DNA from 3 places in the Streptomyces sp. NPDC102259 genome. Region 3 is predicted to be linked to each of the others. Evidence: riboswitches for the same ligand, from Rfam matches in the RefSeq annotation. Region 3 holds a riboswitch; each other region holds the start of a gene.
What was found. Region 3 has a riboswitch for thiamine pyrophosphate ahead of ACIRPU_RS23920 (thiamine ABC transporter substrate binding subunit). Riboswitches for the same ligand answer to the same signal wherever they lie in the genome.
Positions count from the first base shown of each region.

Region 1: linked by a shared signal. The riboswitch ahead of thiC (phosphomethylpyrimidine synthase ThiC) and the one ahead of ACIRPU_RS23920 (thiamine ABC transporter substrate binding subunit) in region 3 are both predicted to bind thiamine pyrophosphate.
Region 2: linked by a shared signal. The riboswitch ahead of thiO (glycine oxidase ThiO) and the one ahead of ACIRPU_RS23920 (thiamine ABC transporter substrate binding subunit) in region 3 are both predicted to bind thiamine pyrophosphate.

Region 1 is NZ_JBIWMA010000006.1:228,145-231,412, forward strand. Features, by position in the region: gene thiC (phosphomethylpyrimidine synthase ThiC) at 1-1,164, opposite strand, end outside; TPP riboswitch at 1,157-1,346, opposite strand; gene ACIRPU_RS17460 (YibE/F family protein) at 1,761-3,268, shown strand, end outside.
Region 2 is NZ_JBIWMA010000018.1:41,339-44,606, forward strand. Features, by position in the region: gene ACIRPU_RS32250 (thiazole synthase) at 1-587, opposite strand, end outside; gene thiS (sulfur carrier protein ThiS) at 591-791, opposite strand; gene thiO (glycine oxidase ThiO) at 863-2,029, opposite strand; TPP riboswitch at 2,027-2,137, opposite strand; gene ACIRPU_RS32265 (hypothetical protein) at 2,190-2,540, shown strand; gene ACIRPU_RS32270 (NAD(P)/FAD-dependent oxidoreductase) at 2,618-3,268, shown strand, end outside.
Region 3 is NZ_JBIWMA010000010.1:216,506-219,773, forward strand. Features, by position in the region: gene rlmN (23S rRNA (adenine(2503)-C(2))-methyltransferase RlmN) at 92-1,198, shown strand; TPP riboswitch at 1,253-1,358, shown strand; gene ACIRPU_RS23920 (thiamine ABC transporter substrate binding subunit) at 1,449-2,525, shown strand; gene ACIRPU_RS23925 (ABC transporter permease) at 2,501-3,268, shown strand, end outside.

The DNA.
Region 1 (3,268 bases), on a different contig from region 3:
TTCCCCCAGCGTCCTCAACTCCGCGAACTGCGCCGCGTCGTTGGCGTCCGCGATGGACCCCGGCCGCAGCCCGTCGCCCAGCGAGTACGTGACGTCGTAGGCGGCGAGGATCTCGCAGAGTTCCTCGAAGTTCTCGTAGAGGAACGACTCCTTGTGGTGCGCGAGGCACCAGGCCGCCATGATCGAGCCGCCGCGCGACACGATGCCGGTCTTGCGGTTGGCGGTGAGCGGGACGTACGCGAGGCGGACGCCGGCGTGGACCGTCATGTAGTCCACGCCCTGCTCGGCCTGCTCGACGACGGTGTCCTTGTAGATCTCCCAGGTCAGTTCCTCGGCGCGGCCGTCGACCTTCTCCAACGCCTGGTACAGCGGCACCGTGCCAATGGGGACGGGGGAGTTGCGCAGCACCCACTCGCGCGTGGTGTGGATGTTGCGGCCGGTCGACAGGTCCATGACCGTGTCGGCGCCCCAACGGGTCGCCCAGGTCATCTTCTCGACCTCCTCCTCGATGGAGGACGTCACCGCCGAGTTGCCGATGTTGGCATTGACCTTCACCAGGAACCTCTTGCCGATGATCATCGGCTCCATCTCCGGGTGGTTGACGTTGGCCGGCAGCACGGCGCGGCCCGCCGCGATCTCCTCGCGTACCACCTCGGGAGAAACGTTCTCTCGGATGGCCACGAACTCCATCTCGGGTGTGATCTCCCCGCGGCGCGCATACGCGAGCTGGGTGACCGCCTCACCGTCCCGGCCGCGACGCGGCAGGCGCGGCCGACCCGGGAAGACCGCGTCGAGGTTGCGCAGACCGCCGCGCGGTGAGGTGTGCTTGATGCCGTCGTCCTCGGGGCGGACCGGACGGCCCGCGTACTCCTCCGTGTCGCCCCGGGCGATGATCCAGTTCTCGCGCAACGGCGACAGGCCCCTGCGAACGTCGGTCTCGACGAGCGGATCGGTGTACGGGCCGGAGGTGTCGTACAGGGCGACCGACTGCCCGTTGGTGAGATGCACCTGACGAACCGGCACCTGGAGATCGGGGCGAGCGCCCTCGACGTACCCCTTGTGCCAGCCGATGGACTTCCCGGCCTCCGAGGCGTTCACATCGACCGTGCTTTCGCCGGTCGCGTTCTGCGTGAAGGCAGGCGTGCGTGCGTCCTTGTTGGTCATGAGACCTACTCCCTACGCCGGCATTACCCGGTAACAGGTTCGGCGGTCGACGCAGCGGCTACCGCTTGCCGACGTGTCATGTGAAACATCACTCGATTCGAGAGACGTTCCACGTGAAACATCGCTAAGACGGAGGTCAGCGCCCTCTCAGCCCGGTGCTCCGAGCTCCCGCGTGTGCAAAGGTTGTCTCCACGCTAGCGTCAATTCTGGCGCGGTGAACAGAGGGCCCCTGTCGTTCTTGCGATGATCGGTCGGTGACCACGACACACCAGCCCCCGTACCCGCCGCCCGAGCCGCCCCGCCGACCCGGCTCCGGAAGCGGCCCCGGCAATGGCTCCGGCAGCGGTTCTGGCAGCGGTCCCAGAGGCGACCGCGACTTCAGAGACGGTCACGATCAGCCGCGTAGCCCCGACCGCGGGCCGGGATACGCCGGCGGACTCGGCGGGCTGAGACGCGTCGGCACTCCCGGTGGCCAAGGTTCCGGCTCCGGTCAAGGACCGGGCTCCGGTGGAGGCCCCGGGCCAGGGGCAGGGGCAGGGCCAGGCTCCCGGTCGGGGCCGGGAAACAGCCGGGGTTACGGGAACGGCCAAGGGCCCGTGCCCGGGCCCGGTCGGGGATACCCGAGCGGGCAGGGATACGGGAGCGGGCAGGGGTCCGAGAACGGCCAGGGATACGGGGACAATCAGGGGTACGGGGACGGGCCCTCGCCCGGTCAGGCGTACGGCCCCGGTCATGATGCCGGTCCTCGTCCGGGCCCGGGCCCGCGTCCTACACCCGGTGCCGGCTCTGGTTCTGGTTCTGGTTCTGGTTCTGGTGACGGATATGGCTTCGACCGGGAACACGGTCATGGGCAGAGCCACGACAGTGGTCATCGCGACGCCCCTGGCGAGGGCCACGGCGACGGGCACGGCCACGGTCACGGCCCGGGCGACAGGCACAACTCCGGTTCCGGTTCCGGTTCCGACGGCGGGCACGGGCATTCGCACAGCCACAGTCACGGCCCGGCCGCCCCCGTCTCCCAACACCTGCGCAAAATCATCGCGGCCATCATCATTCCGTTCGGGGCCGCGGTGCTCGTGGGGCTCGTGGTGCTGTGGCCCGGCGGAGCCCCTGCGCACGAACGCACCGGGGTCGGCTTCGACCGGCAGACCCAACAGGCCACGGTCACCAAGGTCGTGAGCGTGAGCTGCGCGTCGGTGAACGCCTCGGGCGACACCCCTACCGGCGACACCTCCACGGCCGAGGGCTCCTCCGCGCAGCAGCAGGCGAGCGGCACCTGCAAACGGGCCACGATCCGGGTGGACACCGGCGACGACAAGGGCCGTACGTTCACCGAGATCGTCCAACCGGACCAGTCACGGCAGCTGGAGCAGGGCGAGAAGGTCGTGGTCGCCTACGAGCCCTCCGCGCCGAAGGACCTGCAGTACTCGGTCACCGACGTGAACCGCCGCATCCCCATGGCGGTCCTGGCCATCATCTTCGCGGTCGCCGTCGTGGTCGTCGGGCGACTGCGGGGCGTCATGGCGCTGGTCGCGCTGGCCATCAGTTTCATGGTGCTGAACTTCTTCGTCCTGCCCGCGATCCTCCAGGGGTCGAACCCGCTGGCCGTGGCGGTGGTGGGGGCGAGCGCCATCATGCTGATCGCGCTGTATCTCTGTCACGGGCTCTCGGCCCGCACATCCGTCGCGGTGCTCGGCACGCTGATCTCCCTGCTGCTGATCGGCATCCTGGGCTCGGTGTTCATCGACTGGGCCGCGCTCACCGGCAACACGGACGACAACACCGGTCTGATCCACGGTCTGTACCCGTCGATCGACATGAGCGGTCTGCTGCTGGCCGGCATCATCATCGGCTCGCTCGGCGTCCTCGACGACGTGACGGTCACTCAGACCTCGGCGGTCTGGGAACTGCACGAGGCCAACCCCGCGATGGGCTGGCGCGGCCTGTACCGGGCCGGCATCCGCATCGGCCGCGACCACATCGCGTCCGTGGTCAACACGCTCGTCCTCGCCTACGCCGGTGCCGCGCTGCCGCTGTTGCTGCTCTTCTCGATCGCGCAGAGCAGCGTGGGCGCCGTCGCCAACAGCGAACTGGTCGCGGAGGA
Region 2 (3,268 bases), on a different contig from region 3:
GCCAGCGCCACGTCCGACGCGGTGCCCGCACCCGCGTCGAGAATCACCGGCACGCGCGCGTGCTCGACGATCAGCTGGAAGTTGTGCGGGTTGCGGATGCCCAGACCGGAGCCGATCGGAGAGCCCAGCGGCATCACCGCCGCGCACCCCACGTCCTCCAGCTTCCTGGCCAGCACCGGATCGTCGTTCGTGTACGGCAGCACGGTGAACCCGTCGTCCACCAGCGTCTCCGCCGCCTCCAGCAGCTCGATCGGGTCCGGCAGCAGCGTGCGCTCGTCGGCGATGACCTCCAGCTTGATCAGGTCGGTGCCCAGCGCCTCCCGCGCCAGCCGAGCGGTCAGCACGGCCTCTCCGGCGGTGAAGCACCCCGCCGTGTTCGGCAGCACCCGGACACCGAGCCGCTCCAGCACCGACAGCACGGAACCGTGCACCGAGGGGCCAACCCGGCGCATCGCGACCGTCGTCAGCTCGGTCCCGGACGCCACCAGCGCCCGTTCCAGCACGTCCAGGCTGGGCGCACCCCCCGTACCCATGATCAGACGGGACGAGTAGGACCTGCCGCCGAGGACGAAGGGATCGTCGGCCATGGCTCAGCCTCCCTGGACGGCGGTGAGGACTTCCACCCGGTCACCGTCGCGCAGCGCGGTGGACGGCCACTGCGCGCGCGGGACGACGGTCTCGTTGAGCGCGGCGGCCACCCCGGCCGGCGCCGGCGTCAGGGACCGTACGACGCTGTCGAGCGCCGTACCGGCAGCGAACTCCCGCCGCTCTCCGTTCACCGAGACGTTCACGCGGGCGTTCCCCCGGGCGTCGTCACGGGCGTCATGGGTGTCATGGGCGGCCTGGGTGTTCCTGTGGGCGTTCATGCGGGCTGCTCCGAGAGTGCGGTGGCGCCGAAGCGCCGGGGCGTGAAGGGGCGGGCCTCGTCCGGGAGCTCGCCGGTGGCCAGGGCATGCGCCATCGCGTCACCCGTCACCGGCGTCAGCAGCACGCCGTTGCGGTAGTGCCCGGTGGCCAGCAGCAACCCCGCCAGCTCGGTCGGCCCGAGCAGCGGCGCGTTGTCCGGGGACCCGGGCCGCAACCCCGCGCGCGTCTCCGTGAGCGGCAGCTCGGTGATCCCCGGCACCAGCTCATGGGCGTCGCGCAGCAACTCGTACACGCCCCCGGCCGTCACCGTCGTGTCCCAGCCCAGCTCCTCGCTGGTCGCACCGACGACCAGCTCGCCGTTCTCCCTGGGGACCAGGTAGACCTGGCTGCCGCGCACCACGGCCCGCACGGTCCGGCTCAGGAACGGCGCGTACCGCGGCGGCACGGTCAGCCGCAGCACCTGGCCCTTCACCGGCCGTACGGGAGGCAGCACGTCCTGCGGCACCCCCGCGAGCCGTCCGCTCAGGCTGCCGCCGGCGAGCACCACCTGCCCGGCCGCCAGGGCCGTACCGTCCCCCGTGACGACCCCCGTGGCGCGCCCGCCCACGACGGACAGCCGCTCGGCGCGCACCCGATGGAAGGCCACCCCGGCCCGCTCGCACGCGGCCACCAGCGCCCCGGTCAGCCGTCGCGGATCGATCTGGTGGTCGCCGTCGACCCGCAGCCCACCGCGCACCCCGGGCGCCAGCAGCGGCTCCAGGCGGCGGCACTCGCGCCCGGACAGCCACTCCGACTCCAGCCCCGACTGCCGCTGAAGGGCGTGCAGTTCGCGCAGATGGGCGCGGTCGTCGGAGTCCAGCGCCACCGCGAGCGTGCCGCAGCGCCGGTAGCCGAGGTCGCGCCCGGTCAGCTCCGTCAGCTCGGCCGCGAAGTCCGGATAACGGCGGGCGGAGGCCAGGTTGAGGCCGAGCAGGGTCTGCTCGCCGTGGTGCAGTTCCGTGACGGCGGCCAGCATCCCGGCCGCCACCTGGGCGGCCCCGCCGCCCGGCGCCGGGTCGACCACCGCCGTGCCGAAGCCGCGCTGCGCGGCCCGCCAGGCCGTGACCAGGCCGATGATCCCGCCCCCGATGACGAGGACGTCTGACGTACGTGGAGACGACATGGGCGTCCAGCCCCTCCCTTCGCCGGCATGACCCGGATCAGGTTCGACGGTCGGAGGCCGCCAGCCTCCCTCTCAGCCCGGTGCGTCCGGACTCCCGCGTGTGCTCTAGGTTGGCCACCCTAGCCCGTGGTCCGGCGCGTCTGTAAGGGAGCCTTTCGTCATGCCCCGCTCGTTGGACGGCCTCGTCCTCGCGCCCGTCGCCGACCAGGCCCCGGGCCAGGTCGGCACCCGCACCCGCTTCACGTACCACGAGAGCGGCGGCGAGATCTGGGCGGAGTACGCGGGCGGCGACGTCGTACGCGGGCATCTGGTGGGTACCCGAGAAGGGGACCGGCTCGACTTCCGGTACGTACAGCTCAAGCATGACGGGACGACGTCCTCGGGCCACTGCGTCTCGACGGTCGTGGAGCTGGCGGACGGACGGGTGCGGCTCGAGGAGACCTGGGCGTGGGAGTCGCAGAAGGGCAGCGGCACCAGCGTTGTGGAGCAGGTCACGGCGCACGAGCACTGACTGACGATTCGTCAGCCGCCTAAGGTGATCAGGTGAGTGAGCAGAGGCAGGAAGAAGGCGGCCCCTCCGGGCGGCGCGTGGTGGTCGTCGGCGCGGGCATGGCGGGGGTGCAGACCGCCGTCGCGCTGCGGGAACAGGGCTTCGACGGCACGGTGACGCTGATCGGCGCGGAGCCCCACCAGCCCTACGACCGGCCCCCGCTGTCCAAGGCCGTCCTGCTCGGCAACGCCGAGGGCTCCGCCTTCGACGTCGACTTCGAGGGCCTCGGCATCGAGCTGGTGCTCGGCCGCGAGGTCAGCGGCCTTCGCCCGGCCGACCACGAGCTGGACACCGAGGCCGGGCCCGTCCCGTACGACGTCCTCGTCCTCGCCACCGGCGCCGAACCGATCCGGCTGCCCGGCGCCGAGGGCGTGCCCGGCGTGCATCTGCTGCGCACCCTGGACGACGCCGAACGGCTGCGGCCCGTACTCGCCCGGCAGCACGACGTCGTGGTCGTCGGGGCCGGCTGGATCGGCGCCGAGTTCGCCACGGCCGCGCGGGAGGCCGGCTGCGCGGTCACCGTCGTCGAGGCCGCCGACCGGCCGCTGGCCGGGGCCCTGCCCGCCGAGGTCGCCGCCCCGATGGCCGCCTGGTACGCCGACAGCGGCATCGATCTGCGCACCCACGCGCGCGTGGAGCGCGTCGAGCCCGGCGCGGTCGTCCTGGACGACGGCTCCCGGCTGCCCGCG
Region 3 (3,268 bases):
GGCCAACGCTGACGGGCGGTGCCCATGGGTGACCACCCCCACGCTGCTCTGGCCTGGGGCCCCGGAGATGATCTGCCACACTGGACGTGTTATGCCTGCACCCGGAGAACTTACTTTCGTCGCCCCCCGCGCAGCCAAGAAGCCGCCGCGGCACCTCGCCGACCTCTCGCCCGCCGAGCGGAAGGAGGTCGTGGCGGAGATCGGTGAGAAGCCGTTCCGTGCCAAGCAGCTCTCGCAGCACTACTTCGCGCGTTACGCGCACGACCCGGCGGAGTGGACCGACATCCCCGCCGGTGCGCGCGAGAAGCTGCGTGAGGCGCTGCTGCCGGACCTGATGTCGGTCGTACGGCATCTGTCGACGGACCAGGGGACCACCCGCAAGACCCTGTGGCGGCTGTTCGACGGCACGCTCGTGGAATCGGTGCTGATGCGCTACCCGGACCGGGTGACGATGTGCATCAGTTCGCAGGCCGGGTGCGGGATGAACTGCCCGTTCTGCGCGACCGGACAGGCGGGGCTGGACCGCAATCTGTCCACCGCCGAGATCGTGCATCAGATCGTCGACGGGATGCGGGCGCTGCGGGACGGGGAGGTGCCCGGGGGTCCTGCCAGGCTCTCCAACATCGTCTTCATGGGGATGGGCGAGCCTCTCGCCAACTACAAGCGGGTCGTGGGCTCCATCCGCGCGCTCACCGACCCGGCTCCGGACGGGCTGGGGCTCTCGCAGCGGGGCATCACCGTGTCGACGGTCGGGCTTGTGCCGGCCATCCACCGGTTCTCCGACGAGGGCTTCAAGTGCCGGCTCGCGATCTCCCTGCACGCGCCGGACGACGAGCTGCGTGACACCCTCGTCCCCGTGAACACGCGGTGGAAGGTGCGCGAGGTGCTGGACGCCGGGTTCGAGTACACCGAGCGGTCCGGGCGCCGGCTGTCCATCGAGTACGCGCTGATCCGCGACATCAACGACCAGGCCTGGCGTGGTGACCGGCTCGGCCGGCTGCTGCGCGGCAAGCCCGTGCACGTCAACCTCATCCCGCTGAACCCGACGCCGGGCTCGAAGTGGACGGCCTCGCGGCCCGAGGACGAGAAGGCGTTCGTCGAGGCGATCGCCGCGCACGGGGTGCCCGTCACGGTCCGGGACACCCGTGGTCAGGAGATCGACGGGGCGTGCGGTCAGCTCGCGGCCACCGAGCGGTAGTCTGACCCCGATATCAGCTATCGGGTATCAGTACATCCGTATCGATACATCTTCATATTCCGACAGGGGAGCGCCACAGCGCTGAGAGTGCGGGAGAGTCCGCAGACCCTCTGAACCTTGCCCAGGTCATTCTGGGTAGGAAGTTCGGTCATCACTCAAGCTGTTGCGCCCTGCCCGGGCACCGGCGGAACCTTCCGCGGGCGTCCGGGCAGGGCCGCGTCTCTTCCTGGTCAACCCCAGGAGGAATCCAGTGCACACCAGGACGTTCGTGGCCGCGGCCGTCGGCCTCGGCCTCGTCACGCTGTCCGCCTGCGGATCGTCGGACGACGACGGTTCCGCGGCGGGCTCCAAGACCGTCACCCTCGTCAGCCACGACTCGTGGGCCGTCTCCAAGAGCGTGCTCGCGGACTTCGAGAAGAGCTCCGGCTACCGGGTGAAGGTCCTCAAGGACGGCGACGCAGGTCAGGCCGTCAACAAGGCCATCCTCACCAAGGACAACCCGCAGGGCGACGTCTTCTTCGGCGTCGACAACACGCTCCTGTCGCGCGCCCTCGACAACGGGCTGTTCCAGTCGTACGAGGCGAAGGGCGCCGACCAGGTCCTGCCCGCGTACCGGACCGATCAGGGCAAGCACCGGGTCACGCCCGTCGACACCGGCGACATCTGCGTCAACTACGACAAGGCGTACTTCAGCGAGCACAAGCTGACCCCGCCCGCCTCCTTCGACGACCTGCTGAAGCCCGCGTACAAGAACCTGCTGGTCACCGAGAACGCCGCCACCTCCTCGCCGGGCCTGGGATTCCTCCTCGGGACCGCCGTGAAGTACGGCGACGATGGCTGGGCGGACTACTGGAAGAAGCTGAAGGCCAACGGCGTGAAGGTCGTCGACGGCTGGGAGCAGGCCTACAACGAGGAGTTCTCCGGGTCCGCGGGCGGCAAGAAGGCGGGGGCCGACCGGCCGCTCGTCGTCTCGTACGCCTCCTCGCCACCCGCCGAGGTGATCTACGGCGACCCGAAGCCGACCACCGCCCCGACCGGCGTCTCCACCGGCACCTGCTTCCGCCAGGTCGAGTACGCGGGTCTGCTGAGCAACGCCGCCAACCCCGAGGGTGGCAAGGCGCTCCTCGACTTCCTGCTCACCGCGGAGTTCCAGCAGGACATGCCGCTGAACATGTTCGTCTACCCGGTCCGGAAGGGGGCCGCGGTCCCGGCGGAGTTCACGCGGTTCGGGCCGCAGGCCAAGGACCCCGAGACCCTGGACCCGGCGAAGATCGCCGACAACCGTGACGACTGGGTCAAGTCATGGACCTCGCTCGTACTGAAGTGACCCGGCGCGCGGCCCGCGCGGGGAACGCGGCGCGGCTCGGGCTCATGGCCGTGCCCGTCGCGTTCTTCGCGGTCTTCTTCGCCTACCCGGTCGCCGCGATCATCGCCCGGGGACTCGGCGCCGACGGGGGCCTGCGCTTCGGGCGGCTGTGGGACGTGCTCGCGCAGTCCGACATCCGGCACGTCCTGTGGTTCACCACCTGGCAGGCGCTGGCCTCCACCGCGCTCACGCTCCTGGTGGCGCTGCCCGCCGCGTATGTCTTCGCCCGTCTGGAGTTCCCGGGCAAGCAGGTGCTGCGCGCCGTCGTCACCGTCCCGTTCGTGCTGCCGACGGTCGTCGTCGGCACGGCGTTCCTGGCGCTCGTCGGACGCGGCGGACTGCTCGACGACCTGTGGGGCGTACGGCTGGACACCACGGTGTGGGCGATCCTGCTGGCGCACGTCTTCTTCAACTACGCGGTCGTCGTACGCACGGTGGGCGGGCTGTGGTCGCAGCTCGACCCCCGGCAGGAGGAGGCGGCGCGGATGCTCGGCGCGTCCCGCCCGACGGCGTGGCGCACGGTCACCCTGCCCGCCCTGGGGCCCGCCGTCGCGGCCGCCGCGCTGATGGTCTTCCTCTTCACCTTCACCTCCTTCGGAGTGGTGCAGATCCTCGGCGGCCCCACCTTCTCCACCCTCGAGGTGGAGATCTACCGGCAGACCTCCGAGATCTTCGACCTGTCCACGGCCGCCGTCCTCACGATC